2 regions of the Ruicaihuangia jiafui genome follow, and region 1 is predicted to be linked to the other one. Evidence: riboswitches for the same ligand, from Rfam matches in the RefSeq annotation. Region 1 holds a riboswitch; the other holds the start of a gene.
What was found. Region 1 has a riboswitch for glycine ahead of gcvT (glycine cleavage system aminomethyltransferase GcvT). Riboswitches for the same ligand answer to the same signal wherever they lie in the genome.
Positions count from the first base shown of each region.

Region 2: it holds a riboswitch for glycine, as region 1 does, so the genes downstream of both, HCT51_RS04265 (L-serine ammonia-lyase) here and gcvT (glycine cleavage system aminomethyltransferase GcvT) in region 1, are expected to answer to the same signal.

Region 1 is NZ_CP061771.1:2,396,524-2,411,157, forward strand. It holds gene HCT51_RS11505 (ABC transporter permease) at 1-166, opposite strand, end outside; gene HCT51_RS11510 (peptide ABC transporter substrate-binding protein) at 297-1,913, opposite strand; gene HCT51_RS11515 (thiol-disulfide oxidoreductase DCC family protein) at 2,254-2,574, shown strand; gene HCT51_RS11520 (CPBP family intramembrane glutamic endopeptidase) at 2,585-3,397, shown strand; gene gcvP (aminomethyl-transferring glycine dehydrogenase) at 3,628-6,564, opposite strand; gene gcvH (glycine cleavage system protein GcvH) at 6,568-6,948, opposite strand; gene gcvT (glycine cleavage system aminomethyltransferase GcvT) at 6,948-8,066, opposite strand; glycine riboswitch at 8,102-8,191, opposite strand; glycine riboswitch at 8,192-8,285, opposite strand; gene HCT51_RS11540 (DUF1294 domain-containing protein) at 8,415-9,179, shown strand; gene HCT51_RS11545 (hypothetical protein) at 9,186-9,332, opposite strand; gene HCT51_RS11550 (Lrp/AsnC family transcriptional regulator) at 9,382-9,819, shown strand; gene HCT51_RS11555 (LysR family transcriptional regulator) at 9,886-10,233, shown strand; gene abc-f (ribosomal protection-like ABC-F family protein) at 10,251-11,906, opposite strand; gene HCT51_RS11565 (hypothetical protein) at 11,935-12,465, opposite strand; gene HCT51_RS11570 (ribosomal maturation YjgA family protein) at 12,711-13,136, opposite strand; gene HCT51_RS11575 (PHP domain-containing protein) at 13,160-14,179, opposite strand; gene HCT51_RS11580 (CAP domain-containing protein) at 14,261-14,634, opposite strand, start outside.
Region 2 is NZ_CP061771.1:882,230-896,863, forward strand. It holds gene HCT51_RS04210 (S9 family peptidase) at 1-1,820, opposite strand, end outside; gene HCT51_RS04215 (IMPACT family protein) at 1,869-2,525, opposite strand; gene mmuM (homocysteine S-methyltransferase) at 2,604-3,485, opposite strand; gene HCT51_RS04225 (pyridoxamine 5'-phosphate oxidase family protein) at 3,589-4,041, opposite strand; gene HCT51_RS04230 (hypothetical protein) at 4,025-4,219, opposite strand; gene HCT51_RS04235 (hypothetical protein) at 4,206-4,421, opposite strand; gene HCT51_RS04240 (hypothetical protein) at 4,453-4,662, opposite strand; gene HCT51_RS04245 (aminodeoxychorismate lyase) at 4,954-5,844, opposite strand; gene HCT51_RS04250 (hypothetical protein) at 5,863-6,123, shown strand; gene HCT51_RS04255 (TraR/DksA family transcriptional regulator) at 6,151-6,537, opposite strand; gene HCT51_RS04260 (CPBP family intramembrane glutamic endopeptidase) at 6,770-7,582, shown strand; glycine riboswitch at 7,649-7,735, shown strand; glycine riboswitch at 7,736-7,828, shown strand; gene HCT51_RS04265 (L-serine ammonia-lyase) at 7,870-9,318, shown strand; gene HCT51_RS04270 (hypothetical protein) at 9,356-11,113, opposite strand; gene HCT51_RS04275 (hypothetical protein) at 11,314-11,592, shown strand; gene HCT51_RS04280 (ATP-binding protein) at 11,646-14,501, shown strand; gene HCT51_RS04285 (metallophosphoesterase family protein) at 14,562-14,634, opposite strand, start outside.

The DNA of each region.
Region 1 (14,634 bases):
ACTCTGCGCGGATCTGCTCGATGACTCCCGGGGCCGGAGGGCGGTCGCCGAACAGTGCGGCGATGGGGTCTCCGGGCAGCGCAAACACCATCGCATAGATCAGGAAGGTGGCGCCGAAGAAGACCGGAATCATCTGAAGGATGCGGCGGCCTGTGTACCAGAGCATCAGGCGGCCTCGTAGGTCTGTTGTGACATGGCGGGTCTCAATCGTGGTTTGGGTGTAAATCAGCAAAGTGTCCGGGGCGGAAGCCCGCCCCGGACACTTCGTCAGATGTGCTGGTACAGGTTACGCCTGTCTAGCCCTTGGTGATCTGGTGGTAAAGCGGAACCGAGTTCCACCCGAACACCACGTTGTCCACGGTCTCGGCGGAGCCGCCGGTCACGTTGGAGTACCACAGCGGGATCGCCGGCAGGTCCTTGAGCAGGACTTCCTGAGCATCCTGGTAGAGGCTCGTGGCGGTCTCGACGTCGGGCGCCAGGGTGCCCTCCTTGATCAGTCCGTCGAACTCTTCGCTGGCGTAGTCCTCGTAGTTGGAGCCTGCACCGGCGAGGTACAGCGGGGCGAGGAAGTTGTACAGCGACGGGTAGTCCGCCTGCCATCCGGCGCGGGTTCCACCGGTGAGCGCGTCGTTCTTACGGTCGTCAAGCGCCGCGGCGAACGTCGGGTACGGCTTGCCGATCGCCTTGATGCCGAGCGTGTTGCCGATGCTGTTCACCACAGCGTCGACCCAGGCCTGGTGGCCACCGTCGGAGTTGTAGGCGATGTTGAACTCGGTGTCACCGTACGGGGCGATGGCGTCAGCCTCGGCCCACAGCTTCTTGGCCTCTTCGGGGTTGAAGTCGAGGACCTCGGCCCCTTCGAGCTCGTTGGTCCAGCCGTCGACCACCGGGGAGGTGAAGTCGGTGGCGGGGGTGCGGGTGCCCTGGAAGATCACGTCGGTGATCTGCGCACGGTCGATGGCCATCGAGATGGCGGCACGACGCAGTTCGCCTTCCTCGCCGCTCCAGTGCTCGAGGTAGTACGGCATGTTGAAGCCCTGGAAGATGGCGGCGGGCTGGTTCACAGCACGGTCGCCGAGGTCTTCTTCGTAGCTCTCGTATGCGCTGTCCGGAATGGCGTCAAGCACGTCGAGGTTGCCCGCGAGCAGGTCGGCGTACGCGGCATCCTGCGTCGCGTAGAAGATGATCGACAGACCGTCGTTGGCAGGCTTGCGCACGCCGTCGTAGTCCGGGTTCGTCACCAGGTCGATGCGCTCTTCGTGCACCCACGCTTCCTCGTCGGCCAGCATGTACGGGCCGTTTCCGACCGGGTTCTCGCCGAAGGCTTCCATGTCTTCGAACGCGACCTCGGGCAGCGGCATGTATGCCGTGTAGCCGAGACGCAGCGGGAAGTCAGCCTCAGGGGTGGCAAGCGTGACGGTGAACTCGGTGTCGCTGACGACCTCGAGGCCGGTGAGCTCGGTGTCCTCGTCGTAGCTGAAGCCCTCGATCATGTCGAAGAAGTACGAGGCGCTCTGCGCGTTGCTGAACTTCGCACCGAACTTCCATGCCTCGACGAAGGAGTCAGCAGTCACGGGCTCACCGTTGGTGAACTCCCAGCCGTCTTCGAGGGTGATGGTCCAGACGTCGCTGGTTTCGTTCGGCTCGATCGACTTGGCAACTTCGAGCTCGTATGCGCCTTCAGCGTCGTAGCTGACCAGGCCGGCGAAGATGGAGTCGGTGATCTTGCCGCCACCGGTCTCGGTGGTGTTGGTGGGGATCAGCGGGTTCTGCGGTTCGGAACCGTTCGTGGTGACGATTGCTGTGCCGGCTGAGTCGCCGGTGTCGCCGCCGCCGGATGCGCAGCCAGTCAGAACCAGCGCGCTGGCTCCAACCACCGCTGCGACCCGCAGGCCCAAGCGTGATGCTCTCAATTTTCCTCCTGTGCAAGGTGTGAATGTGGTTCCGCTGAATTCAGCGTGAACAAACCACACTAGATGGACCGATTTAAGCACCCAGTGGTACGGTCACCAAATCAGTTGAGGGAGATGTTACCCATTAGAAACGCAATCGCGAGAAAATTGCGTCTTTTAGAGTTTTACGCGCGGTAACCGCTTTCGGTGCACAGTCGTTGCAGCTGCTCCCTCAAAACGCGCAGTTGGCATCGCCAACGGGGTAATGTTCGCAATGAGCAGCACGGGAGCACAATTGTCGATAACCACCAAAGAAACTCGGCTGGTCTTCGATGGCGATTGTGCCTTCTGCACTCTTTGGGTGAATCGGCTTCAGGAAATTCTGCCTATTTTTCCGGATGCAGTGCCCTGGCAGTGGACGGATCTCGAGGCTCTGGCCCTCACTGCCGACGACGTGGAACGCTTTGCCTGGGTGGTGACACCCGCACACCAGTACGCGGGGCATCTTGCGTTCTCTGCCCTGCTTCGGATGCAGCCGCGGTGGTGGCTGCGACTGTTGGGCTGGCTGATCGCCACTCCCCCGTACTCCTGGGTCGCGGCATCCGGATACGCATTCATCGCGAAGAACCGGCACAGACTTCCGGGCGGTACGCCGGCCTGTCAAATGCCGGTCGCGCGTTAAGTTAGTGGGCATGACACGGCGCACACGCACGGCTGACGGCTTTCCCGATCGGGCGGGCTTCGGCGGATCCCGTCGCCGGCTCGGCGTCGAGATCGCCATCGTGCTGCTGCTGTCGATCGGGGCATCCGCCGTCTACTCGGTCGTGTCGATCGCGTACCGGCTGACCCGCACCGAGCCGCTCTCGGAGCAGACGGCCACCATCAACCGTCCGCTGAGCGACCTTGAGGTGTTCGACTTCATCTACCAGGTGCTCGGCGTGTTCTTCGACCTGGTTCCGGTGGCCCTCGTGGTGTTCCTGCTCTGGCAGCCGAGCCGGCCGCGGCTGGGCCGGTTGGGGATCGATCTCACCCGCCCGGGACGGGACGCGCTCGGTGGGGTCGGGCTGGCGCTGATCATCGGGATTCCCGGGCTCGGCGTGTATCTCGGCGGGAAGGCGCTCGGCTGGACGACGACGGTGATTCCCACCGCGCTCGACACCTACTGGTGGACGGTGCCGGTGCTGTTCCTCGCGGCGCTGCGGGCCGGCATCACCGAAGAGGTGATCGCGGTCGGCTACCTGTTCGCGCGGTTGCGTGACCTCGGCTGGGGCACATGGCAGATCATCCTGGCGAGCGCGGCCCTGCGCGGCACCTACCACCTGTATCAGGGCTTCGGCCCGTTCATCGGCAACTTCGCGATGGGTCTGCTGTTCGGCTGGCTCTACCACCGCACGGGGCGGCTGCTTCCGCTGGTGATCGCGCACGTGCTGCTGGATGCCGCGATCTTCATCGGCTACCCGTGGGCGGCGGCCACCTTCCCCGACCTGTTCGGCCTGCCGGGCTGATCCGCTGGGCGCGCCACTCCGCTGGTTGAGGCGCGGCGCGAGCGTGCGAGCCCCGCGGGCTATTAGGTGGTTTCTGCTCGGACGGAGATCGGCCGCTCGGGAGGACGTTTTCTGGCGAAATCATCCTCCCGAGCTCGCTCTTGCCGCCCGAGCGTTCACGGACCACTGATTCTGCGGCACGGCCATGGGCGGCCTCCTCAACCAACGGGGAGGCCGCCACGCGGGGCGGCTTAGGCGAAGGCCTCGATCGGCGGGCAGGCGCAAACCAGGTTGCGGTCACCGAACGCCTGATCGATGCGGCGCACCGGCGGCCAGTATTTGCCCGATACAGCGCGCATCCGCTCCGCTCCGGTGTGTGACGCCGCCGCCGGGTAGACGGCTTCCTCGCGGGAGTACGGGTGCTCCCACTCCCCTTCGATGACGGACAGCGCGGTGTGCGGTGCGTTCACCAGCGGGTTATCGGCGGCGGGCCAACGCCCGGCTGCCACGGCATCCGCTTCGGCCTTGATCGCGATCATGGCGTCGATGAACCGGTCGATCTCGGCCAGGTCTTCGCTCTCGGTGGGCTCGACCATCAGGGTGCCGGCCACCGGGAACGACATCGTCGGGGCGTGGAATCCGTAGTCGACCAGCCGCTTGGCGACGTCGTCGTTGGAGATTCCGGTGGCTTCCTTCAGCGGACGCAGGTCGAGGATGCACTCGTGCGCCACCAGCCCGTTGTCGCCGGAGTAGAGCACCGGGAAGTGCTCGCCGAGCCGCGCGGCCACGTAGTTGGCCGACAGCACGGCGGCGCCGGTGGCGCGCTTCAGCCCCTCCGAGCCCATCATCCGCACGTAGGCCCAGGTGATCGGCAGGATCGACGGGCTGCCGTACGGGGCAGCGGACACCGGTCCACCGCCGTGCACCAGGGTGCCGGCGCGTCCGGTGCGCAGGTCGAATGCCGGATGCTGCGTGCTCTGCGCCATCGGATGGCCGGGCAGGTACGGGGCCAGGTGCCGCTTGGCCGCCACCGGTCCGACACCGGGGCCGCCGCCGCCGTGCGGGATACAGAAGGTCTTGTGCAGGTTCAGGTGCGAGACATCCCCGCCGAAGTCGCCGAACCGGGCGTAGCCGAGCAGCGCGTTCAGGTTCGCGCCGTCAACGTAGACCTGACCGCCGGCCTCGTGCACGGCATCCGTGATCGCCCGGATCTCGTGCTCGTACACGCCATGCGTGGACGGGTAGGTGATCATCAGCGCGGCAAGCGTGTCGCGGTGCGTGTCGATCTTGGCGTGTAGGTCGGCGAGGTCGACGTTGCCGAGCTCGTCGGTGGCGACCGGCACCACCCGCATGCCGGCCAGCACCGCGCTGGCGGCGTTGGTGCCGTGCGCGCTGGTCGGGATCAGGCAGGCGGTGCGGTCGAGGTCGCCGTTGGCGCGGTGGTAGCCGCGGATGGCGAGCAGACCCGCGAGTTCGCCCTGGCTGCCGGCGTTCGGCTGCAGCGACACCGTGTCGTAGCCGGTGACCTCGGCGAGCCAGGTCTCGAGGTGGCTGATCATCACGAGGTAACCCTCAACGTCAGCCGCGGGCGCGAACGGGTGAATGCTGGCGAACTCTGGCCAGGTGATCGCTTCCATCTCGCTGGCCGCGTTCAACTTCATGGTGCACGAGCCGAGCGGGATCATGCCGCGATCCAGCGCGTAATCCTTGTCGGCGAGGTACTTGAGGTAGCGCATCATGCTCGTCTCCGAGCGGTGCGTGTTGAACACCGGATGCGTCAGGTACTCGGTGTCGCGCAACAACTCGGCGGAGAACGCCCGCTCCGGTGCGTAGGAGAACCCGGCGTCCAGCCCGAACACCAGCGCCAGGTCGCCGTCGAGGCTGACGCCCGGCATGGTGTCGAGGCTCGCCTCGTCGAAGCTGATCCCCACCGTGTCGGCGTCCACGCGGTGCAGCGTGATGTCCTTCTCGAGCGCAGCGTCGATGATCTCGCTTGCCCGGCCGGGTACCCGCACGCGCAGGGTGTCGAAGAAGCTGTCGCTCTCGAGTTCGAACCCTGCGGCGGTGAGCCGCTGCGCGAATGCCTGCGCCTTGCTGTGCACGCGCTCGGCGATCCGCTTCAACCCGTCGGGCCCGTGGTAGACGGCGTACATCGACGCCATCACGGCGAGCAGCACCTGGGCGGTGCAGATGTTCGACGTTGCCTTCTCGCGGCGGATGTGCTGCTCGCGCGCCTGCAGGCTGAGCCGGTACGCCGAGTGGCCGTCGGCGTCCTTGCTGACGCCGACGAGTCGGCCGGGCAGCTGCCGTTCGAGGCCGGAGCGCACGGCCATGTAGCCGGCGTGCGGGCCGCCGAAGCCCATCGGCACGCCGAAGCGCTGGCTGGTGCCGACGGCGACGTCTGCGCCGAGGTCACCTGGCGCCTTGAGCAGGGTGAGGGCGAGCAGGTCGGCGGCGACGACAGCGAGGCCGCCCTGCTGCTGCATTTCTTCAATGACGGATGCCGGATTCCAGGCGTTGCCCGAGGCTCCGGGGTACTGGATGAAGATGCCGAAGGCGTCGGGGAGGTTCAACGAAGAGGAGGAGGCGGCGGCAAGCTGCGCGAGCGGCAGCTCGACCAGTTCGATGCCCACCGCGGCGGCGCGGCTGTGCAGCAGCGCCTTGGTCTGCGGCAGCGCGTCCTCGTCGACCACAAACACGTGCGACGTGGACTTCGAGGCGCGGCGGGCCAGCAGCATCCCCTCGACCACGGCGGTTCCCTCATCGAGCATGGACGCGTTCGCGGTCGCCATCCCGGTGAGGTCGCTCACCATCGTCTGGAAGTTGATCAGCGCTTCCAGGCGACCCTGCGAGATCTCCGGCTGGTATGGCGTGTACGCGGTGTACCAGCTGGGGTTCTCCAGCACATTGCGCTTGATCACGGCCGGCGTGATGGTGTCGTAGTAGCCGAGCCCGATCATCGAACGGCGCACCTTGTTGAAGCCCGCGATGGTGCGGAGCTCGGCGAGGGCCTCCCTCTCGGTGGCGGGCGCCGGGATGCTGGAGCTGTCGATCGGAGCCACGTGAATCGACGGCGGTACCGCAGCTTCGACCAGGGCTTCGACGCTCTTGTAACCCAGTGTGGCGAGCATGTGCTGCTCGGCGTCACCGTCGATTCCGACGTGACGGTCAGCGAAACCGGAGTGCATCGATTACGCCTCCAGCGCGGTGTACTGGTCGCGGGTGAGGAACCCGCCGTTCTCGAACACGCTGGGGTCGTCGACGCGCAGCTTGAACAGCCAGGCGCTGAACGCATCGCCGTTGAGCAGCTCGGGGGTGTCGATGACGGCGTCGTTGCGCTCCACGACCTCGCCGTTGGCGGGCGCGTACACCTCGCCGACCGACTTCGTCGACTCGACTTCACAGACCACGGTGCCGGCCTGCACTGTGGCGCCCACCTCTGGCAGTTCGACGAACACGACGTCGCCGAGCTGACCGGCGGCGTAATCAGTGATGCCGACGGTGACGACATCTCCCTCGACGAGCAACCACTCGTGCTGATCGGTGTATTTGAGGGCGGTGAGGTCGGTCATCAGGAGGCCTTTCGGTTGTAAAACGGCAGAGGGGTGACGGTGGCGGGGATGCGGCTGCCGCGCACGTCAATGAACAGTTCGGTTCCGGGGGCGGCCACCACCGGGTCGACATAGGCCAACGCGATCGGATGTCCCAGCGTCGGGGAGAGAGCGCCGGAGGTGATGCGACCCACGGGCTCCTCGTCGGTGCCGTAGAGCGCGTAGCCCTCGCGGCCGGCCCGGCGGCCCTCGGCGGTGAGGCCGACGAGCACCCGGGCGCCGTCCGGCGCTCCCGCTGCGATGGCGTCCTGGCCGACGAATCCGCCGGGCTTGTTCTGGTGCACGACACGGCCGAGGCCGGCCTGCACCGGCAGGATGTCGCGGCCGAGCTCGTGCCCGTACAGTGGCATGCCCGCCTCGAGCCGCAGCGTGTCGCGGGCCGCGAGGCCGGCGGGAACGAGACCCGATCCGGCGCCGACTTCGGCGATCGCGGTCCATAGGGCGGGAGCCGCCTCGGGCGACACATACAGTTCGAAGCCGTCTTCGCCGGTGTATCCGGTGCGGGCGATGAGCAGCTCGTGGTCGGCCCAGCGGGCGGGGGTGCTCCAGTAGTACTTGAGGTCGGCGAGCGGGGTGGTGAGGCCGTCGAGCTGCGGGGTGAGCTGCTCCAGGATCTCCTGCGCCTTCGGACCCTGCACCGCGATCAGAGCGACGTCGTCGCTCTCGTCGTACACCTCGCAGTCGAATTCGGCGGCGCGCTGGACGAGTTCGGCCGCGACATCCGCTCGATTTCCGGCGTTCGCGACCACCAGGAATCGGTCGTAGCCGGTGCGGTAGACGATGAGGTCGTCGATGATGCCGCCCTCGGGGGCGAGCAGCAGGCTGTACTTGGCCTGGTTCATGGCGATAGTCGACAGTCGCCCGGCGAGGGCGTAGTCCAGCGCGGCGCCGGCCTCGGGGCCGAGCACGACGATTTCGCCCATGTGCGAGATGTCGAACAGTCCGGCGGCGTCACGCACAGCGTGGTGCTCGGTGAGGTCGGAACTGTAGCGGACCGGCATCTGCCAGCCGCCGAAGTCGGTGAAAGTTGCGCCAGCCGCGACATGGATGTCGTGGAGCGGGGAATTTCGAATCGTCACGGAGTTCTCCAATGGTCGCTGAAAAGCGCGGGAACTCCCCCTCTGTCATTGGCCTGAGAGTTTCATCGCGCGTGGCGACTTTCACCGTGGGCGCAAATTGCGTCGCAATTCGCTTTTCAGAGTGGCCAGTCGATGCGGTACAACTACCTGAGAGATTGGCGGGGAGGCTTGCTCCTTCGGTGCTCTCCTGTGATCGGAGAGCTCTCCCGCATCGCGTTGCGGCCCAGTATGTGATTGTGCCCCCAGCATAGCAACCGGCACGGTCGCTCGCGGCCGGTTCACGGTCGCTCGCGGCGCGGTTCGCGGTGTCCTCGCCGCGCACTCGGGGTGCGGCACTAACATCACCTCATGGCATCCGGCACCACGCAGACCCGAGGCACCCTCGCCTCCTGGAACGACGAGCGTGGGTTCGGTTTCATCACGCCGGAGGACGGAAGCGCCGCGATCTTCGTGCACGCCACCGCGTTCGCGTCTCGTGCGGAGCGACCCCGCACCGGTGAATCGCTGCGCTTCGTGGTGGAGTCCGGCGCCGATGGCAAGCGGCGCGCGTCGCGGGTGGTGCGCGCCGGCGGGGCCGGCAGTGGGGCTGGCAGTGGGGCTGGCCACACAGCATCGGCGCCCGCGGCAGCCGGTCCGCGTGCGGCAACCGGCAGGGCACACTCCACCTCCGGCCGGCCGAGCCGGCCCGGCCATCCCAGCGCCTCGACTCCGGCCGGGCGTCGCGGCCGCGGTCCGGTGAATGTCATCGCGCTGTCGGCGATCGCGGCGTTCGCGGTGCTGTACTTCGTGACCGATGTGCTCTGGTCGGTGCCGTGGTGGTTCGCGGCGGTCTATCTGATCGCGAGTGTGCTCAGCGTCGTCGTCTATGCGGCGGACAAGTCGGCGGCGACCGCCGGCAACTGGCGGATCTCCGAGAGCACCCTGCTCTCGATCGGCCTGCTCGGCGGCTGGCCCGGTGCGATCATCGCCCAGCAGTTGCTGCGCCACAAGACCAAGAAGGCCTCGTTCCGGTTGGCGTTCTGGGGGACGGTGATGCTGAACGTGGTGGCGTTCGTGTTGCTGGCGTCGCCGCTGACGCCGCCGCTCTCGGCGGTGCCCGCCTTGTTCGGGTAGGTGGCGCTACTGGTCGTCGTCGCGGTGATTGCGGAAGTAGCGCACCGCCTGCCAGATCAGGACGACGAAGCCAGTGATGGCCGCCAGGCCGAACAGGATGTTGATCCAGGGCGGCGTACCGGGGGGTACGGGAATCGGGTACAGGGGCAACATGGTTCCACCCTGCCATCCGCGGGCGCATACTCGGCCGTAAACTCCCCGCATGGACAACCTTGATCACCGGATCATCGACCACCTCCGCCGAAACGCGCGGGCCAATTACGGCGACATCGGTGATGACATCGGGCTGTCGGCATCCGCGGTGAAACGGCGCGTTGACCGGCTCGTCGCCGACCGGGTGATCCGCGGGTTCACGGTGCAGGTCGACCCCGAGGTGGACGGGCTCGGCACCGAGGCGTACGTCGAGGTGTTCTGCCGTGGCACGGTGGCGCCCGGCGAGCTCAAGCGCATCCTGTTGAACGTGCCGGAGGTAGTGGAGGCCAGCACCGTGAGCGGCAGCGCGGATGCGATGATGCGGCTGCGCAGCCGTGACATCGCCGGGCTGGAGACGGCCCTGGAACGGGTGCGCGACCTGCCGCACGTCGACCACACCCGGAGTTCGATCGTGCTGTCGAAGCTGATCGAGCGCAACCGGGACTGACCGGTACAGTCTGGCGGCTACCCTGAGAACTCGACCGCGAGGGACGCGGTTGCAGAAAGGCTGACTGTGGAACTCACCGACCTGCGGCGTTTCACGGTGGTCGCCGAGCAGTCCAGCTTCGCCCAAGCGGCGCAGGCGCTGCAGCTGCCACCCTCGACGCTCGGCGCATCCATCGCGAAGCTGGAGCGCGAAGTCGGCGCGCCGCTGTTCGACCGCGAGGGCGGAACACTGCGACTGACGGATGACGGGACCGCGCTGCTCGCGACGGCGAAACGCCGTCTGGCTGCGGCGTCGGGGCGCGGCAAGGCCGACCCGGTGAACACCGGCGGCAAGGCGAAGGCGTCCAAGGGCAAGGGGCGTGCGCCCGAGGTCAAGGGACAACCCAAACCGGGCAAGCGCCGCCAGTCACGGTAGGGCTGCAGCCGCTAGCGCTACAGCTCGGTGACCTGGCCGGCGTCCACGCGCCAGTGCCGGTCGACGTGCACGTTGGCGAGCATCCGGCGATCGTGGGTCACCAACAGCAGCGCACCCTCGTATGACTCGAGCGCCTGCTCGAGCTGTTCGATCGCGGCGAGGTCGAGGTGGTTGGTGGGTTCGTCGAGCACCAGCACGTTGACGCCGCGCGCCTGCAGCAGGGCGAGTCCGGCGCGGGTGCGTTCACCCGGCGAGAGCGCGTCGACGGCGCGGGTGACGTGGTCGGCCTTCAGCCCGAACTTGGCGAGCAGCGTGCGCACCTCGCCAGCGGACAGCTCGGGCAGCTGCTCCTCGACCGAGTCGGCGAGCGGACGAGCGCCAGCCAGTTGCGCCCGCGCCTGATCGATCTCGCCGATCTGCACGCTCGCGCCGAGGCTCGCAGCACCGGCATCCGGTGTCTGGCGGCCAAGCAGTGCCCGCAGCAGCGTGGACTTGCCGGCGCCGTTTGGGCCGGTGATGCCGATGCGCTCGCCCGCGTTCACCTGCAGCGAGACGGGTCCGAGGGTGAAGTCGCCCTGCCGGAACACGGCCTCACTGAGCGTGGACACCACGGAACTGGAGCGCGGGGCCGAGCCGATGGTGAACTCCAGCTGCCACTCCTTGCGCGGCTCGTCCACCTCATCCAGGCGGGCGATCCGGCTTTCCATCTGCCGCACCTTCTGCGCCTGCTTCTCGCTCGACTCCGCGGATGCCTTGCGGCGGATCTTGTCGTTGTCCGGGGCCTTCTTCATCGCGTTGCGCACGCCCTGGCTCGACCACTCGCGCTGCGTTCTGGCCCGGCCCACCAGGTCGGCCTTCTTCTCGGCGAATGCGTCGTACGCGTCCCGCTTGTGCCTGCGCTCGGTCTCGCGCTCTTCCAGGTAGGAGTCGTACCCGCCACCGAACACGCGGTTGGCGTTCTGGGCGAGGTCGAGTTCCAGCACGCGGGTGACGCTGCGCGCCAGGAACTCGCGGTCGTGGCTGACGAGCACCGCTCCCCCGCGGAGTCCGGTGACGAACGACTCGAGCCGGTCCAGCCCGTCGAGGTCGAGGTCGTTGGTGGGCTCGTCGAGCAGCACGATGTCGAAGCGGGAGAGCAGGAGCGCGGCGAGCCCCACTCTGGCGGCCTGCCCGCCCGACAGTGATGTCATCAGCGTGCTGTTCGGCAGCCCGTCGAGGCCCAGGTCGGCGAGCACCACCGGGATGCGTTCGTCGAGGTCGGCGGCACCGCTCGCGAGCCACCGCTCGAGCGCGGCCGAGTACACGTCGGCCGGGTCGGCGCCGGTCGTGCCGTCATACGCTTCACCGAGCGCCGAGGCCGCGGCATCCATCTCCCTGGTCGCCTGAGCGCAACCGGTTCGCCGCGCAATGTATTCGGCGATGCTTTCCCCCGCGATGCGTTCGTGTTCCTGGGGCAGCCAGCCGACGAACGCGTCGCGCGGCGCCAGACTGACGGTTCCCGCCTGCGGTTCGAGGATGCCGGCGAGGATCCGCAGCAGGGTGGACTTGCCCGCACCGTTCACGCCGACGACACCGACGACGTCGCCGGGCGCGACGGTCAGATCCAGCGAATCGAACAGTGTGCGGTGGTCGTAGCCGCCGGCGAGCCCCTGGGCCACGAGTGTTGCAGTCATCCCACAACTTTAGGCAGTTCGCGTGGGGTCAGGTGCCCGCCGGCGGGTTCAGCAGCAGCTCGATCCGCTCGTCGAGGTAGCCGGCGAGGGGCACCGCCGCGTCGGCGGTGGTGGGGTTCCAGCGCACCACCGGCGTGTCTCCGCGGAGGAACAGCGGGCCGTCCGAGGCGCGCAGGATCGCGGCATCCAGCTCGATGGGTTCCGCATCGAAGTTCACCGTCTCGCCGCGAGCGAATTTGCCCTTGTACGCGGCGGCGCGGTAGCTGCGCCGGTTCTCGGCCGACACGGACTGGTACCCGGGATGCCCCGGCGCAACCGCGCGAGTGGTCGAGCCGACCCGGTAGAGCGTTCCGTCGTGGCCGAGCAGGAACACGCCGAGCCGCCAGACCCGTCCGAGCGGCTTCATGACGGCGTCTTTGGTGAACAGCAACACCCGCTTCGGCGGCACAAACTCGGCGAGCGCCTCGTCGTGCGCGTTGGCCGCGGCGAGCCGGTCGACGGCGCCGGCGATCAGGGCACGGATGTCGCGGACGATCCGGTCGTCAGGTACGTCAGCCACATCCGGAAGTCTAGGGCGGGCGCGTGTCGGGCCGTCGCGGCCGCAGCTGCCTTCTCGTGAGGTCTGGCAATTGGTGGCTCATTCGAATCGGGAAGAACCGAATGCCAGACCTCACGCGGAAGGGCGTGTCCGCTCGGCAACTACCTTTTCGTGAGGTCTGGCAATTGGTGGCTCATTCGAGTCGGGAAGAACCGAATGCCAGACCTCACGCGCGGGGTGGGCCACAGCGCCGCGCAGGCCGGTGGTTAGCTCTGGTGGGTGACCGCCTCGCGGTCGGCCCGGCGCGCCAGCAGCCGCTCGGCAAGCAGCGCCCCGGCGACGCCCACGGCATACGCCAACAGGTCCAGCGGCGCGAACGTGGTTCCGAGTAGCAGCCGGGCCGGAGGGAACAGCACGGCCAGCGCGGCGGGCAGCCCGGTCAGCTGGCCCAGCTCGATCAGCGCACACAGTCCGTATGCGATGCCGGCCAGGGCGGCCGGCGGCATCCGCGGGGCCAGCAGCGCGACCACGAGATAGGCCAGCACGGCGTAGAGCGCGTCGGCGGTGAAGTCCGCGGCGGCCCCGGCCAGGGTGAAGTGCACGAGCAACCCGGCCGCGGTCACGAGCACCCCGGCGAGCAGCGTACGCGGCCGCGAGCGCAGGACCGCGACATCCGGAGCACTGGTGTTCATCGTTTGAGGATAGCCAGCAGTGGTCAGCGGCCGGAGCGCGACCATTCGAGCAGCCGTTCCAGCGGCCAGGTGGTGATGATGCGCTCGGGTGGAACCTGGTTGCGGGCGGCGCGCTCGGCGCCGTAGGCGAGGAAGTCGAGTTGGCCCGGCGCGTGCGCGTCGGTGTCGATGCTGAACAGGCAGCCGGCGTCGAGCGCTTCCCGGATCAGTTCGTCTGGCGGATCCTGCCGCTCCGGCCGGGAGTTGATCTCGACCGCGACCTGGTGCTCGGCGCAGGCGGCGAACACCGCCGCCGAGTCGAACTCCGAGGGCGGGCGGGTGCCGCGTGACCCGGTGACCAGCCGCCCGGTGCAGTGGCCGAGCACGGTGGTGTGCGGATTACGGATGCCCCGCAGCATCCGCTCGGTCATGGTGGCGCGGTCGGACCGCAGCTTCGAGTGCACGCTGGCCACCACGATGTCGAGGCGGCCGAGCATCTCGGGCGTCTGGTCGAGCTCGCCGGTCTCAAGGATGTCGACCTCGATGCCTCGCAACAGGGTGAAGTCGTCGTGCTGGGCGTTGATCTCGGCGACGACCTCGAGTTGCTCGGTGAGCCGCTCGACGCTGAGCCCGTTGGCGATGGTGAGGTTCGGCGAGTGGTCGGTGAGGGCGAGGTACTCGCGCCCGAGGTTGCGCGCGGCGGCGACCATCAGCGGGATGGGTGAGCCGCCGTCTGACCACTCGCTGTGGCTGTGCAGGTCGCCGCGGAGGGCCGCCCGCAGCTCGGCCCCGCCCGCGGCCAGTGGCGCGGCGCCGCGTTCGCGCAGGTTCTCGAGGTAGTCGGGCACCTGACCGTCGACGGCCTGGCTGATCACCTCGAAGGTGCGCGCGCCGATCCCCTTCATCCGCTTCAGCCGGCCGTCGCGGGCCCGCGCGGCGAGGTCGTCCGCGTCGAGCGAGCCGATCGCGTCGGCGGCCTTGCGGAAGGCCTGCACTTTGAAGGTGGGCGCGAGTTCGCGTTCCAGCCAGAAGGCGATCTCGTTGAGCGCGTCGACGGGGTCCATGCACCCATCCTGCAGGGGCCGGGCGGCTGCGTCACGCGTCCGGGCTCGCGCGTTCGGCGATCCGGGTGGAACTGACGCGACCTAGTCGGTCAACGGCTTACGGCGGCGCCAGATGGTGAAGGCTGCTGCGGCGGCGAGCAGCAGAACGCCGGCCGCTGAGGCAATCACCGGTGTGGCGGATGTCGCGGACGCGGCATCCGCCTCGGTGACGGAGGCCACGCGCTTCGAGTCGAGCCGTGGGGCATCCGTTCCGAGCGTCGGCGCGGCGGTGGCCGCCGGGTCCTTGGGCTGCTCGATGACCGGGGCTTCGTCCACTGGCATCTCGGTGGGAGCAGGCGCCGGGGCCCGATCCGCGACCGGCACCGGGACCGGCGCCGGAGCCGGAGCTTCGGCTGCCGGGGCCTCGGGCACCGGAGCAGGGGCGGGCGCGGGAGCCGGCGCCTTGGGCGCTGGCG
Region 2 (14,634 bases), 1.5 Mb from region 1:
ATCACGGTGAGCGGCAGTGACGGGTCGAGGATGGTGGTGAGGGTGTCCACGAACGGAACGCCGCCGAGCACCCCCGCAAACAGCTCGGGCGCGATGTTCGCCACCGCGCCGACCAGCAGCCCGCCGGCGCTGTGCCCCTCCGCCACCAGCTGCTCCGGCCTGGTGTAACCCTCGTCGATCAGGTGTTTCGCGCAGGCCACGAAGTCGGTGAAGGAGTTGCGCTTGTGCAGCAGCTTGCCGTGCTCGTACCAGAGCCGGCCGAGTTCGCCGCCGCCACGCACGTGCGCGATCGCGAACACCATGCCGCGATCGAGCAGGCTGAGCCGGGCTATTCCGAATCCGGGGTCGACGCTGTGCTCGTATGAGCCGTAGCCGTACAGCAAGGTCGGTGCCGGGTCGCCGCGTTGTGCCAGGTCACGCCGGAACACCATCGAGATCGGGATGCGGGTGCCGTCCTCCGCCGTCGCCCATTCCCGGCGCTGTTCGTACACGGCGGGATCGAAACGTCCGAGCACCGGCTGCCGTTTCAGCATCCGCAGTTCACCGGTCTGCACCACGTAGTCGTACACGGTCGACGGGGTCACCATGCTGGTGTAGCCGAGCCGCACGGTGGGCTGCTCCCACTCGGGATTGCCGGCGGTGCCCACCGAGTAGATCTCCTCATCGAAGGTCAGCTCGGTGAACCGCCCGTTCTTGTGGTCGTCGATCGGCACCCCGCCGGCGTGCGGCAGTTTCGCGATGCCCACCCGGGTCATGCCCTCACGGCGGTACTCGGCGACCACGTGGTCGCGGAACACGTCCACGGTCTCCAACCGCACATCGGCGCGATGCGGCAGCACGACGCGCCGCGGGCCGAGCGGGTCAGCGACCGGCACCGAGATCAGCTCGAAGTTGATCGCCTGGTTGTTGTGCACAATCAGCAGCCGGTCCTCGCCCTCGACGACGGCGTGCTTCACCTCGTATTCGACACCGGTGCGGCGCGGCCAGATCACCCGGAACGGCGCCGTCGGGTCGGCCGCGTCAAGCAGCCAGGTTTCGCTGGTGATATTCGACCCTGACTCGATCATCACGAACCGGCGGCTGCGGCTACGACCAATGCCGACCCAGAACTTCTCGTCCTTCTCCTCGAAGACCATGACATCGTCGGATGCCGCGGTGCCCACCTCATGCCGCCAGGCCTTGTCCGGCCGCCAGGCCTCGTCGACGGTGGTGTAGAAGATGAAGCGGCCGCTCGGCTCGAACAGGGCCCCGGAGGAGGTTCCGGGAATCTCGTCCGGCAGGTTCTGCCCGGTGTCCAGCCGGCGCACCCGCAGCGTGTACCGTTCGTCACCCTCGGTGTCGACGCCGTAGAGCAGCAGGGAGCCGTCGACGCTGATGTCGAAGCTGCCGAGCGCGTAGAAGTCGTGACCCTCGGCCTCCTTGTTGTCGTCGAGGATCACCCGCTCGCCGGGCAGGCTGGTGCCGCCCGACTCGTCCAGAACCGGGGGAACCCAGTCATCCGCCGCGCTGATCGGGGCGCGGCAGTGCACACCGTATTGTTCGCCCTCGATGGTGCGGGTGTAGTACCACCATTCGCCGCGTCGGATCGGAACGCTGAGGTCGGTCTCCTGCGTGCGCTGCTTGATCTCTTCGTAGATCTGCTCCTGCAGCACGGCGAGGTGCTCGGTTCTGGCCTGGGTGTACTCGTTCTCCGCAGTCAGGTGCGCGAGTACCGCCGGATTCTCCTTGTCGCGCAGCCACTCGTAGTTGTCGATGAACTCGTCGCCGTGGTGCACTCTCTTGTGCGGCTTCTGTGCTGCTTTCGGAGGGGTGTGACTCATTGCTTCAGCGTACGTCGCCGCGGCCGGATCGACACGCTGAGAGTCTGGTCAGCCGGGCTCGACGTCCACCCACTCGTGGCCCGCGGGCCGCATCCGTCCTTCCCCTGCCGTGACGCCGGCGACGATCCCGTCGAGCTCTGCCGTGGCATCCGTCGACGCCAGCCGCAGCACCGCCTGCTGGCCGTAGCCGATGCCCACCACGAGCACACCACGGCGGCGCAGCTCGGACTCGACCCTGCCGGCATCGGCGTGCGGCAGGGGGAGCTCGAACAGTTGCCGACGTTCGCGCCGCACCACCAGCCGCTCGGCTTCGGCCCGGTCGACGGCGGCCAGCACGGCGCCGGAATAGGCGCGCACCAGCCCGCCCGCGCCGAGCAGCACCCCTCCGAAGTACCGGGTGACCACCGCGACGACGTCCACGAACCCGCGGCCGGTGAGCGCGTCCAGCATCGGCATGCCCGCCGTGCCCGAGGGTTCGCCATCATCGTTGGAACGGCGGACCTGGCCGGGGGATGCCACACCGATGACGAACGCGGAGGTGTGGTGTCGGGCGTCCCAGTGCTCACGGCGTGCCGCATCGATCACCGCGCGCGCGGCATCCTCGCTCTCCACCCGCACCAGCCGGGTGAGAAACCGGGACCGCTTCACGTCGAGTTCTGTGTCCACCCGGGCTCCCGGGCCGCCGCGCACGGTCAGGTCTTGCATTCCCCCATTGTGGCGCGCCCGGCTGCCTGCTGCGTGGGCCCGCTGCCTGCTGCGTGCGCTCGCGCCCGCTCCCTGCCGTTAGGTCAAGGCGGCTATCCGGCGGATCTGCTCGGGCCCGACCCGGCAGCAGCCGCCCACCAGTCGCGCCCCGGCGGCTATCCAGTCGTGCACCTGCGCGTCCGAGAAGCCCGGGTCTCCCAGCCAGGCGCGATTCTTGGCGTCCCAGCGCTCGCCGCTGTTCGGGTAGACCACCAGCCGTTTGGCCGTCACCGAGCGGGCCGCGTCGATCGCCGCAGCCACGTCGTCAGGGTCGGCGCAGTTGATCCCCACCGCCACGACCTCGTCGACCGCGTCCGCTAGGGCGTAGGCCTCGGCGAGCGATTCACCGGAGCGAAGCACGCCGCGCGCGGCCGTGACCGCCAGCCAGCCCGGGTGTCGCGTGTCGTGCAACTCGGCGAGCACCGCCTCGACCTCGGTGAGGCACGGGATCGTCTCGATCGCCAGCGCGTCGGCGCCGCTGTCGGCCAGCACTCGCATGCGCGGCCGATGCCAGGCGCGCAGCTCGTCGACGGTGAGCCCGTAGTCGCCGCGGTACTCCGACCCGTCGGCGCGCATTGCGCCATATGGGCCGACGGATGCCGCCACCCACCGGTCGCCGTCGGGCCGGGCGTCGAGCGCGAGTTGCACGCTCAGCCGCAGCAGCCGCTCGGCGTCGGCGCCCCCGATGCCGCGCCGGGCGAGGCCTTCGAAGCTGACTTGGTACGACGACGAGATCGCCACCTGGGCGCCCGCGGCGAAGAACTGCTCGTGGGCGCGGCGGATCGCATCCGGATTCTCCACGAGAAGACGTGCCGACCAGAGGTCGCTGGACAGGTCATGGCCCTCGGATTCCAGCAACGTGCCCAGACCACCGTCGAGGACGACGGGGCCTTGAGCGAGCGCGTCGACGAGCGAGGTCATCCATCCAGTGTGCGCGATTCGGTGGCCGTGAGAGGGGGATTGCGTCACGATTCGACTCGTAAGGCGGCCTCCCACTCCCTATGGGGCCGGCCTACTGGCCGGCCTAGTGCTCGCGCAGTTCGTAGCCGCGGTCAGGATGCCAGCTCTCGATCAACAGCTTGTCGCCGGTCGGGGCCACCCGAGTGTGCACCACCTCTCGGATGTCGAGCGTGAAGTACGCGGCATCCGGAATCGCACCCTCCGTCGGAGGATCGCACGGCACCACCACTCCCGACATCTTCGCCTCGCCCACCCACTCGGTGGGCTCGGCGGGCGGCTCCAGGGTGGGGCTGTGCACGGCGAACCGCGGATCGCGGGTGAGGTCGTGCCATTTGGCTCCGAGCATCATGTCGAGATGTGCCTCGGTGTCGGAGAAGCTGAGCTCGGTGCCGCTGATTCGCGGCGACCCATCGCGGCGCAGGGTGGCGATGGTCTTGTTGGTTCCGGAGTCGAACCGTTCGCGTACCTTCGCTGCGAGCTCTGGACTCGCAGCAACGAACTCAGCCCACGTTGCCATGCGGCTCAGAATGCTCCGCACCACCGACATCCTGCGGACCAGCGACATCGTCAGGGCGACCGACGCCCTCTGCGCCACCGACATCCTTCTGGGCACCGATATCGTCCGGGCCGCCGATACGCCCGGGCGCGGGTGCGACCGTGGTGTCGGCCTTAGCCTCGAGCTCAGGTCGGGCCACCCACATCTGGCGATGCCTGCGGATCGTTTGCCGAGTCGATTCCCATCCCCAAGTCTCCGTCGCGCCTCTCAGGCCGCGGGTCAGTGAGGCCGCCGACTTCCTGCCCCAGCTGCCCGTCGTCTGGCTCAGCCACCGTCTCATCATCGGCACCCTGTTCGTTGGCCGGTGCACCTTCCTCGGGTGCCCCTGTGTCCTCACTCATGGTGCGCTCCTAGAACGCGCGTTGTGTGCTCCTAGTTGAACGCATGTCGCGACGGCGGCAGCCCGGTGTTCGGGTCGGTGCGCGTCTCAAGCGGGCTGGGGTGCATCACCGTCAGGGGATCCTCGCCGCCTTCGTCACGCGGCGGAGCTGGTCGCTTGTCGCGTCGCTTCGCCTCAGCTTCAGCCTTCGCTGCAGCTTTGATACTCTCGTCATCCGGTTTCGGATGGTGGTGCTTGGTCATACTCAAACGCTACGCTCGCCCGCGGAACCGGGGTAGGGGTGGATTTCGGGTCGCCGAAGTGTCCTAGAACGCCGCCGAACGGGTCGGAGCGTCTCCGACTGTTCGTAAAACCGGAGGAGGGGCGACACACCGAGTCAGGATGCCACGGAAATAGGCGTGTCGCCCCCATCTCCTCTTAGCCGAACCACAGTGGCCCCGCGAACCACCGAACCACAGAACCACCGAACCCGCATCCCTGCCCTCGCGGGTGAAGCGCGCGCTACCCCTCCGTTCGCGGACGAGACGCGCACGCTACCCCTCGGGTCGCCGCAGGAACTCATTCATCGCCAAAGTCAGCTCCGCGTCGACCGGCATCGGCGACCCGTCGAGCGTGTTGATCGGCGCGGCATGCCGGACGCTCGAAACCAGCCAGAGTGCATCCATTCGCGCGAGCTGTTTCACGGTGAGCAGCTCGAATGCGGTGTCGAGGTGCTGCTCGCCGGCGAACCGGAAGATGTTGCCCTGCGTGGTGCCGTCGAGGATGCCGAGGCCGGTGCCGGGTGTGATCAGGGTGGTCCCGCGGCGCGCGAGCACGCTGGAGGTGGGGCCCTCGAGCACGAAGCCGTCGCTGGAGACGAAGATCACGTCGTCGGCGCCGCGCCGTTCCGCCTCGCGCAGCACGGCCCGGTTGATCGCGTACGACAGGGACTTGGCGCCGGCGAGCAACCACGGCGAGCGGGTCTGCACGTCGTGGGTGAAGCCGCGGTCCAGCGTCACCACCCGGATGCCGGTGGTGCGCTGCTCGGTGTAGTCGGGCGACACGCTGCCGTGCACCCAGCCGGTCGGCCGACCGTCGCCCTCGACCCCACGCGTCATCACGGTCTTGATCGAGGCCTCCGCCACCGGGCCGAGGGCGTCGATCACGGCCAGAATCGCCGCACGCCAGGCGTCGGTGTCCGGCGCCGGCAGGTCCAGCAGCTCGGCCGAGTGGGCGAACCGTCGCAGATGCGCCTCGAGCGCCTGCGGGTGGCCGTTGCCGACACCGATGGTCTCGAAGATTCCGTCACCGCGGGTGACGCCCAGATCCGACACGGTGACGTGCGGCGCATCGGGGTCGGCCAGGGCGAAGGGGGGTGCTCCGGGCGCGTGGGCCGCGGCATCCGTCGAGGGCTGATTGAGAATCGCGAGCACGGAAGTGGCCATGCCCACATTCTGCCAACGGTGGACAGTGTCCGCGGCATCCGCAACCATGGGGTGATGGGTGAGTTTCAGACTGAACCAGTAGAAGACGGCGCGACGGATGCCACCAACCAGGAGCGACTGATCGGAATCGCCGAGCAGGTGCGGTCCGATGTGAAGCTCGGGGCCGCGCACGAATCGGTGCTCGCCCTGTTGCGGGAACGCTGCGAGCAGTCCGGAGTGACCGCGACCGACGGGCAGCTGCGCGACCTCGCTGATCGGATCCTCGGCACGCTCGAGTAGTTGGCGCCGCCGCGCTAGCGCAACCCGTCAGTAGCGGTGCGGCTCCGTGGCGCGTGCGCAGTCGATGCAGAGATCGGCAGACGGGCGCGCGCGCAGCCGCTCCCGGGAGATCTGCTGGCCGCAGCGCAGGCAGGTGCCGTAGGTTCCCGCGTCGATGCGGGCGATAGCACGGTCGACGGCGTCCCGATGGGCGAGCACGTCCCCGTGGACACCGGAGAGTGTTGACCATTCCGCGGTCATCGTCGGGCCCTCCGGGTCGTGCTCGTCGTCCGCCGAGGCCTCGCCGCGGGAGTCGAGCACCTCCTGGAGTTCGCCGCTCAACGCGAGGATCTGTTGGTCGAGTTCCTCGCGCTCAGTGCGCAGCAGTTGTCCAAATGTCTTCCGCTGGGCCGCGGTCATCGTCGCTGTTGGCATGCCTTAGTGTCCACCCGAAGTGCACAAACGCCAAGACCTTGACGACGGCGGATGTCGCTGCTCCAGACCCCGCCACGTCGAAAATTCAGGAAACCACGTCGGCGGGCGGTTGCTGTCTCGCGGGAACTCCGGGTTCGGTGCTCGTCGCGCGACCCGGATTCCTGAACTTTTGGGAGGGCTCGCCCGCTCGCAAGACTCGACACCCCGGCCCGGGCGCGACATGCTGGATGGCGTGACGACAACCGCGACAGACGCTCCGCCGCGGGTATCGTGGGCGCTCGTGCCGGCAGCCGGCGTCGCGACATCCGCAGTCCTGCTGTTCGGTCTCGACCTGCAGGTCGCCGGCTACGTCACCCTCGGGCTGAGCCTCGCGCTGGCGCTCCCGCGGCGCGCGCTGTTCAACGACCTCGTGCTGATCGGGCTCGGGCTCGTGATCATCAGCACCATATCGGTGGCAGCCGACATCAGTTACGGCAACATGCTGCTGATGGGCGCGGTGCTGGCGCTCGCGGTGCTGGTTCCGTACCTGATCGACCGGTTCGGCTACCGCACGCACACGATTCGGTTCCCGGTGAACACCGGGCGGCGCTGGACCCGGCTGGAACGCTGGTATCTGGTGATCGTCGTGCTGCTCGGCTGGGCCATCCTGCCGACCTATTTCATCGGCTCCGGGGCGTACCAGAATTGGCCGGCGATCCACGAGCCCGATGAGCTGGCGCGCCTGTTCGTCGGGGTGAACGTGGTCGGCATCTGGGACGAGCTGTTCTTCATCTGCGTGGTGTTTACCCTGCTGCGCCGACATTTCCCGCTCTGGCAGGCGAACCTGCTGCAGGCCGTGATCTTCGTGTCGTTCCTCTGGGAGTTGGGCTACCGAAGCTGGGGTCCGTTGCTGACCATTCCGTTCGCGCTGCTGCAGGGCTGGATCTTCTCGCGGGTGAAGTCGCTCAGTTACGTGGTGAGCGTGCACCTGCTGTTCGACCTGGTGGTGTTCCTCGTGCTTGTGCATGCGCACAACCCCGAGTGGCTGCCGATCTTCCTGTACTGATCACCCTCGTTCCTTGCGCGGCCGGTCTTTCCCCGATAGCTTCGGCGTGATAATTGAAGACGCCATTACGCTGCAGCGGGAGAGCCCAGTCCGGGCGCCGAAGGAGCAAATTCCTCCCCGGGAATCTCTCAGGCCCAGTACCGCCGCAGTGTGGCAACTCTGAAAAGCAGCCCATCCGGGCTCACCGGCGGTGCAAGGCGTCCACACGGGCGCTGAATCTCTCAGGTCCACCACAGAGCGGGGAGGAACTCAGGCGGAGCCTCGGCTCCGAGGATGGGAGTTCCGACATGTCTGGTACGCCGGCAACACCGCAGGATGCGCCGAAACAGCAGGACGCGCCAGACCGGTACGAGCACATCGGCGTCTTCGACCTGTTCAAGGCGGGCATCGGGCCATCCAGCTCGCACACTGTAGGCCCCATGCTGGCCGCGGCACAGTTTGCCCAGCTGGTCAGCGCCAGCGGCAACATCGACCAGGTCCAGACGGTGCAGGTGGAACTATTCGGCTCGCTCGCGGCCACCGGGGCCGGACACGGCACGTTCCCCGCGATCCTGCTCGGGCTCGAGGGTTTTATCCCGGAAACCATCACCCAGGACGACCTAGAGCATCGGGCCACTGCGATCACCGCATCGGGCTCGCTCACCCTCAACGGCCTGCGATCGGTGGCGTGCCGGGTGGACGAGTTCGTGCTGCGACCACTCACGATCCGGCGCCGCCATACCAACGCGATGACCCTGCGGGCACGCGACGTGCGCGGCGAATCGCTGCTCGAGGAAACCTACTACTCGATCGGCGGCGGTTTCATCGTCACCGAGAGCGCATCCGAGACGGCCGACGAGCCCGCGCTCAGCCCGCCGTTCCCGTTTCGCACCGCAGAGGAACTGCTGACCGCCTGCGCTGAGCACGACCTCAGCATCAGCGATGTCATGCTCGCCAACGAGCTGCACACCACGGAGCGGTCCGAGATCCGTGAGGGAATCCTCCGGCTCTGGCGCACGATGATCGAATGCCAGCAATCCGCCGTGCTTCGCTCGGGGACGCTTCCTGGTGCGCTGAACGTTCGGCGGCGGGCCCCCGATTTGCAGGCTCACCTGGAACGGCAAGACCCCGAGCGCTCACCGCAGTTCTGGCAGGAGTGGGTCAACCTCGTCGCGCTGGCGGTGAACGAGGAGAATGCGAGCGGCGGCCGGTTGGTCACCGCTCCCACCAACGGAGCCGCCGGAATCATCCCGGCGGTGTTGCATTACGCGGTGAACTACACCGACCAGGGGCGGGCGGCAGACCAGGACGAACGGGACGGAATTGTTGAGCGGTTTTTCCTGACCGCCGCCGCGGTCGGCTCACTGTTCAAGATGAATGCCTCGGTGTCCGGGGCCGAGGTCGGCTGCCAGGGCGAGGTCGGGTCGGCATGCTCGATGGCGGCCGCGGGGCTTGCCGAGATCCTCGGCGGTACGCCGGAGCAGGTGGAGAACGCGGCGGAGATCGCGATGGAACACAACCTCGGCCTGACCTGTGATCCCATCGGCGGGCTGGTGCAGATTCCCTGCATCGAGCGAAACGCGATCGCCGCAGGCAAAGCGATCAACGCCGCCAAGATGGCGCTGTGGGGTGACGGAAAACACCACGTATCGCTGGATGCGGTGATCGCGACGATGCGGGAGACCGGCGCCGACATGAGCTACAAGTACAAGGAAACCGCGATGGGCGGACTGGCCGTCAACGTCGTGGCGTGCTGAATCCGCGGCATGCTGAATCCGCGGCCGGTGCGAGCGCTCAGCTGCTGCGGGTGACGGCCACCACGATCTGCACCACCGTGAACACCACGGCTGGCAGCACGTAGAGGATCACCCAGACGGTGAGCGGCCAACTTCCGCCACCGGTCGCCTTGTGCACGTGATTGGTGCGGATCGCCAGGTAGACCACCGGGCTGAGCAGGGTCCACCACGGTGATGCGGTTCTCTCGTGTCCGAGGGCGCGCAGCGCTGCCCGGTCGCGGAATCCCATCCAGAGCACGGCGAGCGTCCCCAGCAGCCAGGCGAGCATCGCGGCGAGCACGATCCAACCCATGAACGCGAGCAAGGCCGACGTGATGTTGGCGGTCGGCGTCAGCTCACGGGCAGCTGGGTTCACCAGCAGCAGGCCGATGAACGCGGCGACCTGCAGGATCGGCATGAACACCAGCAGCCACACGGATGCCGTGCGCCCATGCTCTGGCCCGGGCTTGATCCACCCGGAGAGGTCGGGGACCGCCACCGGACGCACTGCGGTCAGTGCCGGAGCCGGCGGCAGATCGAGCGAGAACGGCTGCGCTGCGGATGTCGCGACCGTGGGTTTCTCGGCAAGTCCTGGGCCCTGTGCGGGTGCGGCAAATGCCGGTCCAGCGAAAGGTGCTGCAGCGAACGGAGCTGCCGAAGGTGCTGCCGAGAACGGAGCTGCGGGCGGAGCTGCCGGAGGTGCTGCGGAGAACGCTGCGGCCGAGAATGGCGCTGCCGACGGTGCGGGTGTCGACGCTGCTGCCAATGCTGGTGCGGGGATCCGTGCTGCGGGGAATGGCGCTTCGGATGCCGGCCCGGCGGGAAGCGGCTGAGGCGCCGCCCAGGCAGGTGTGGGCAAGCTTGGCGTCGCAAATGACGCGCCATCAGCGGGTGCGGCGGTCAACCCGGCATCAGCGGGCGCGGGAACGAATTCCGGTGCCTGGCGAGGCGTGACGGGCGGGATGCCCAGCGCTGCTGACCCGAGCGCCGCACTGACCGGGGGTGCCGGGAAGAAGGGCGGCAGGTCAGCGTTCGGGCTGTCCCGCGGTGCCTCGTCCAACGCTGTCGCGATCGGGGCGACATCCGCGTCGACGGTCTGTGTCGGCTCGGCGGGGGAGTCGTCCACCTCCGGCGTGACGAGCGGGGTATTCATTGCGGCGACATCCGAGTGCTCGGGGACTTCCGGCGAGTCCTCCGGGGCTTCCTCGATGGCTGGCCCATCGAACAGCTCGGCGAACGCGACCAGATCGCTTTCCGCCGCCGACTGCTCAGGTGGGGTGGAGAGTTCCGCGACTGATTCGTGTGCCGGTTCAGTGAACGATTCCGGTGTCGATTCGGGTGCCGACTCGAGCGCGGCTTCGGGCTGCGGTGCGGGCGCCAACTCGGGCGCGGCTTCGGCCTGCGGTTCTGGCTCCGACTCGTGTGCCAGCTGGGGCGCCGGCTCGCTGAACGACGCGCTCGCCGCGGCGCTGGCCTCGGCGATCGCCGGGGCGAAACGCTGCTCGAACGGGTGCGGTTCAATCACATCGACCGCGGTGACGGAGGGGGCGATCGGTGCCGCGGCGGGTGCAGGCTGTGCCTGGGCAACGTGAGGTGTCGGCGCGGTTTCGCGCGCCGGCGAACCTTCGAGATGGCCGGGAACAAATTCGATCACCGCGGATGTGGCAGGTGCCGCGGCATCCGTTCTGTCACGCGCCCAGAACAGTTCTGGATGCTGCTCGCGCATCTGGCGTCGGCTCATTGTCATTGATTCGACGCCGTCGTCGGCTGATGTCACGTCGACGCTCCCCCTCGGTCGAATGGATTTCTGACAATAGAGGTAGCGCCCATGAAACCGGCAGCCCCCATTCAGGGGTGAAGCGGCGGAGCGCCGGCGGCCTAAGCCGCAATTCGGGCTCGAAATAAGGCATTCGCCCGATCTGGTGGGCACTCCTTAGAAATCAGGATGAGTACATCGACACATCCAAGGAGCACACCATGATGGTCAACCCAGCAGTCGTTTCATACGAGGTATACAAGTATGAGGAGCAGGAGCTCACCCGGCAGCTTGAGTACCGGCGTCGGCAGCGGGAACGACAGGCCGAGGAGCCGGCCCGGCCCGCTCGCGAGCGCCGCACGCTGCGCCGCGTCCTGGAGGCGGTGCGCCAGATCACGCGTCGGCCGGCAGCCGAGCCCGCACGCGGATCAGTACCCGCTCCGACATCCGCACGCGGATCAGCGCCCGCCGCCGCCCGCCAGCAGGTCTGCGTCGAATGAACGCGATTCAATCGAGTCCAGCCGGTGTCATCGGTTCGTGGCACGATGAAAACATGAGAGCCGTGAGCCCCTCGCTGATTGCTCGCACGCGCGAGTCGCAGGCCTTGCGTCAGATGCTGGCGGAGACCGCCGAGGGTCAACCGCGCACGGTGGTGATCGCCGGCGAGGCGGGCATCGGCAAGACCCGGCTGCTCGCCGAGTTCAAGCGCGAGGCATCCGTCACTGCCCGGGTGCTGGTCGGTGAGTGCGTGGACCTCGGCATGTCCGCGCTGCCATACGCCGCGATCACCGGAATGCTGCACGACCTGCTCGGCCAGGTCGGCGCTGACACCATGCTTGAGGCCGCCGGACCCGGCCGTGACGCTCTCGCCGTGCTGCTGCCCGAACTGCGCGGACAGATGCCCGAGCATTCGGCCTCCGGTGCCGAGAGACTGCACGAGGTCGTCGCCGTGCTGCTGGAGAACATCTCTCGCGCGCAGCCGCTGGTGATCGTGGTGGAAGACCTGCACTGGGCCGACGGCGCCACCCTTGCGGTGCTGCGATTCCTGCAGCGCACGCTCGCGGACTGCCCGATCATGATCGTGCTCAGCTACCGCAGCGACGATGTGCACCGTGGTCATCCGCTGCGCGGGTTCCTGTCCGAGCTGGAACGGTCGCGGCGGTCCGACCGGCTCGAGCTGCGCCGGCTCACCCTCGACGAGGTCGGCGAGCAGATCGAATGCATCCTCGGTCACCTTCCCGACCCGCTCGTACTCGAGAGCGTGTACGAGCGCAGCGACGGGGTGCCGTTCTTCGTCGAGGAGCTGCTGTCGGCGCCGGAATCCGACGAGCTGCCCGACACCCTGCGCGACCTGCTGCTCGCCCGCTATGAGCGGCTCAGCACGCACGCCCAGTCGCTGCTGCGGTTGCTCTCCGCAGGCGGCGTCGCGGTACGCCACGACCTGCTGATGGTGGTGGCCGAGGCGGAAGGCGCCGACCTCGACGAACCCGCCCGGGAGGCGGTTCTCGCCAACGTGCTGGTGATCACCGAGAACAGTTACGCGTTTCGGCACGCCTTGGTCAGGGAGGCCGTGCACGCCGAACTGTTGCCGGGCGAGCGGGTGCGGTTCCACTCCCGGTACGCGGCCGCGCTTGAGAACTTCGGCGGCATCCCGTGCGGCTCCACCGAGGTGGCCAACCACTGGCTTGCCGCGAACAACCCGGCCAAGGCGCTGGTCACGGCGCTCGAGGCCATGCATGACGCCCAGTCCTCCTACGCCTACATCACCGCCTCGCAGATGGGTGAGCGCGCCCTGAATCTGTGGGACCAGGTGCCGGATGCCGCGGACGTCGCGGGCCTCGGCAAAGTCCAGCTGCTCGCCCTCACCGCCTCGAACCTGTTGGACGCCGGCGACTCAGAACGCGCCATCGCCATCGTCGATCTGGCCCTGGCTGAACCGGATGCCGCGGACGACGACGTGCGCTACGCCCGGCTGTTGCGCGACAAGGCGTCCTATCTGGCCACCTCGGGTCGGCCCGGTTCGGCGGCGCTGCTTGAGCAGGCGCTCGAGCTGGTTCCACCCGGCCGGATGGACAAGGTGCGCGCCAGCATGCTCAACCAGTTGGCCAGCAGGCTGATGGTGCAAGCGCAGAACGAGTCGGCCATCGAGGTGGCAACCGACGCCCTGACCCTGTCGCTGAAGGCCGGCACCGACCGGCAGGCGTCGATCGCCGCGAACCTGCGCGGGGTGTCGCGCGTGCACAGCGGCGAGATCGACGCGGGCCTTGCCGACCTTGAGCGGGCGGGCCAGTTGGCGAACGCCGATGGATCCGCGCTCCTCCGCCACAACCTGAACAGTTCCGACGTGCAGTACCTGCTCGGAAACTTCACCGAAGCACTCGCGCTCGCCGAGGCGGGCATGGCGCGCGCCCGGGAACTCGGCGTGGAACGCAGCACCGGCATCATCCTGTCGTCGAACGCGGTCGACCCGTTGTTCGCGGTCGGCGACTGGGATCGCGCCGACAACCTGCTCGAACGGGCGCTGGCGATGTCCACCCCCACCGCGTTCAACGCGTACCTGCGGCGCGCGAAGCTGTGGTCGCTGCTGTGGCGTGGCGAACTCGATGCGGCGGTGTCGCTGTATCGCGGTTGGCGCTCCGGGATGGCTGCCCTCGGCGCCGTCGAGGTGCAGGTACGGCTCACCGTCGCCCGCGTCGCGGCGGAGATAGCGCTGGAGCAGGGAGACCTCGACGACGCCTGGCAGCACGTCGCCGTGCTGATCGAGCCCGACCGGCGGAGCCTCGCCGCGTACGACCTGCCGCTGCTGTCGGTGGCGGCGCGCGTGCTGGTGGCGCGCGGAGCATCAGACGCGGACATTGAGCCGTTCCGCCGGGCGCTCGACGCGGCATCCGTCTGGCCCACCTACCCGCTGTGGTCGGCGCTGTTCGACGCGGAACTGGCCGACGACGTGCCCGGCTGGCAGCGTGTGCTCGACCGGGAAGGACCCGCCCACGTGCGCCCGTACGCGCTGTACCGGCTCGGGCAGGCGCAGTTCGCCGCGGGGGATCGGCAAGAGGCCCGCGACTCGTTGCGGCAGGCGGCGGATGTCGCGAACACCCTCGGTGCTCGGCTGATCACCCGGCACGTGAACGAGTTCTCCTCGCGTGCCGGACTTACACTGTCGGAGGCGCCGCGGCCCGCCGCCGAGCTGCCGGAGATCACCGCGCGGGAGCGTCAGGTGCTCGACCTGATCGCGCAGGGCCTTAGCAACCGGCAAATCGGCGAGCGCCTGTTCATCAGCGCCAAGACGGCCTCGGTGCACGTCTCGGCGATCTTGCGGAAGCTCGGGGCGACGTCGCGCACCGAGGCTGTGTTCGTTGCATCGCAGGGTGCGGGCCACGCGGGCACCGGCTCGCCGGCTCGACGCTGACGGTCGCGGGCGCCGGCCGGCGCCCCACCTCTTTTGCTCCGAGTCGAGGTGGGGCGCCCGTCACACCTCGTGCAGGGTGACGTCGCGCAGCACGCCGTCGTCGGCGACCGCGGTCATGAACGTGCACGCCGGC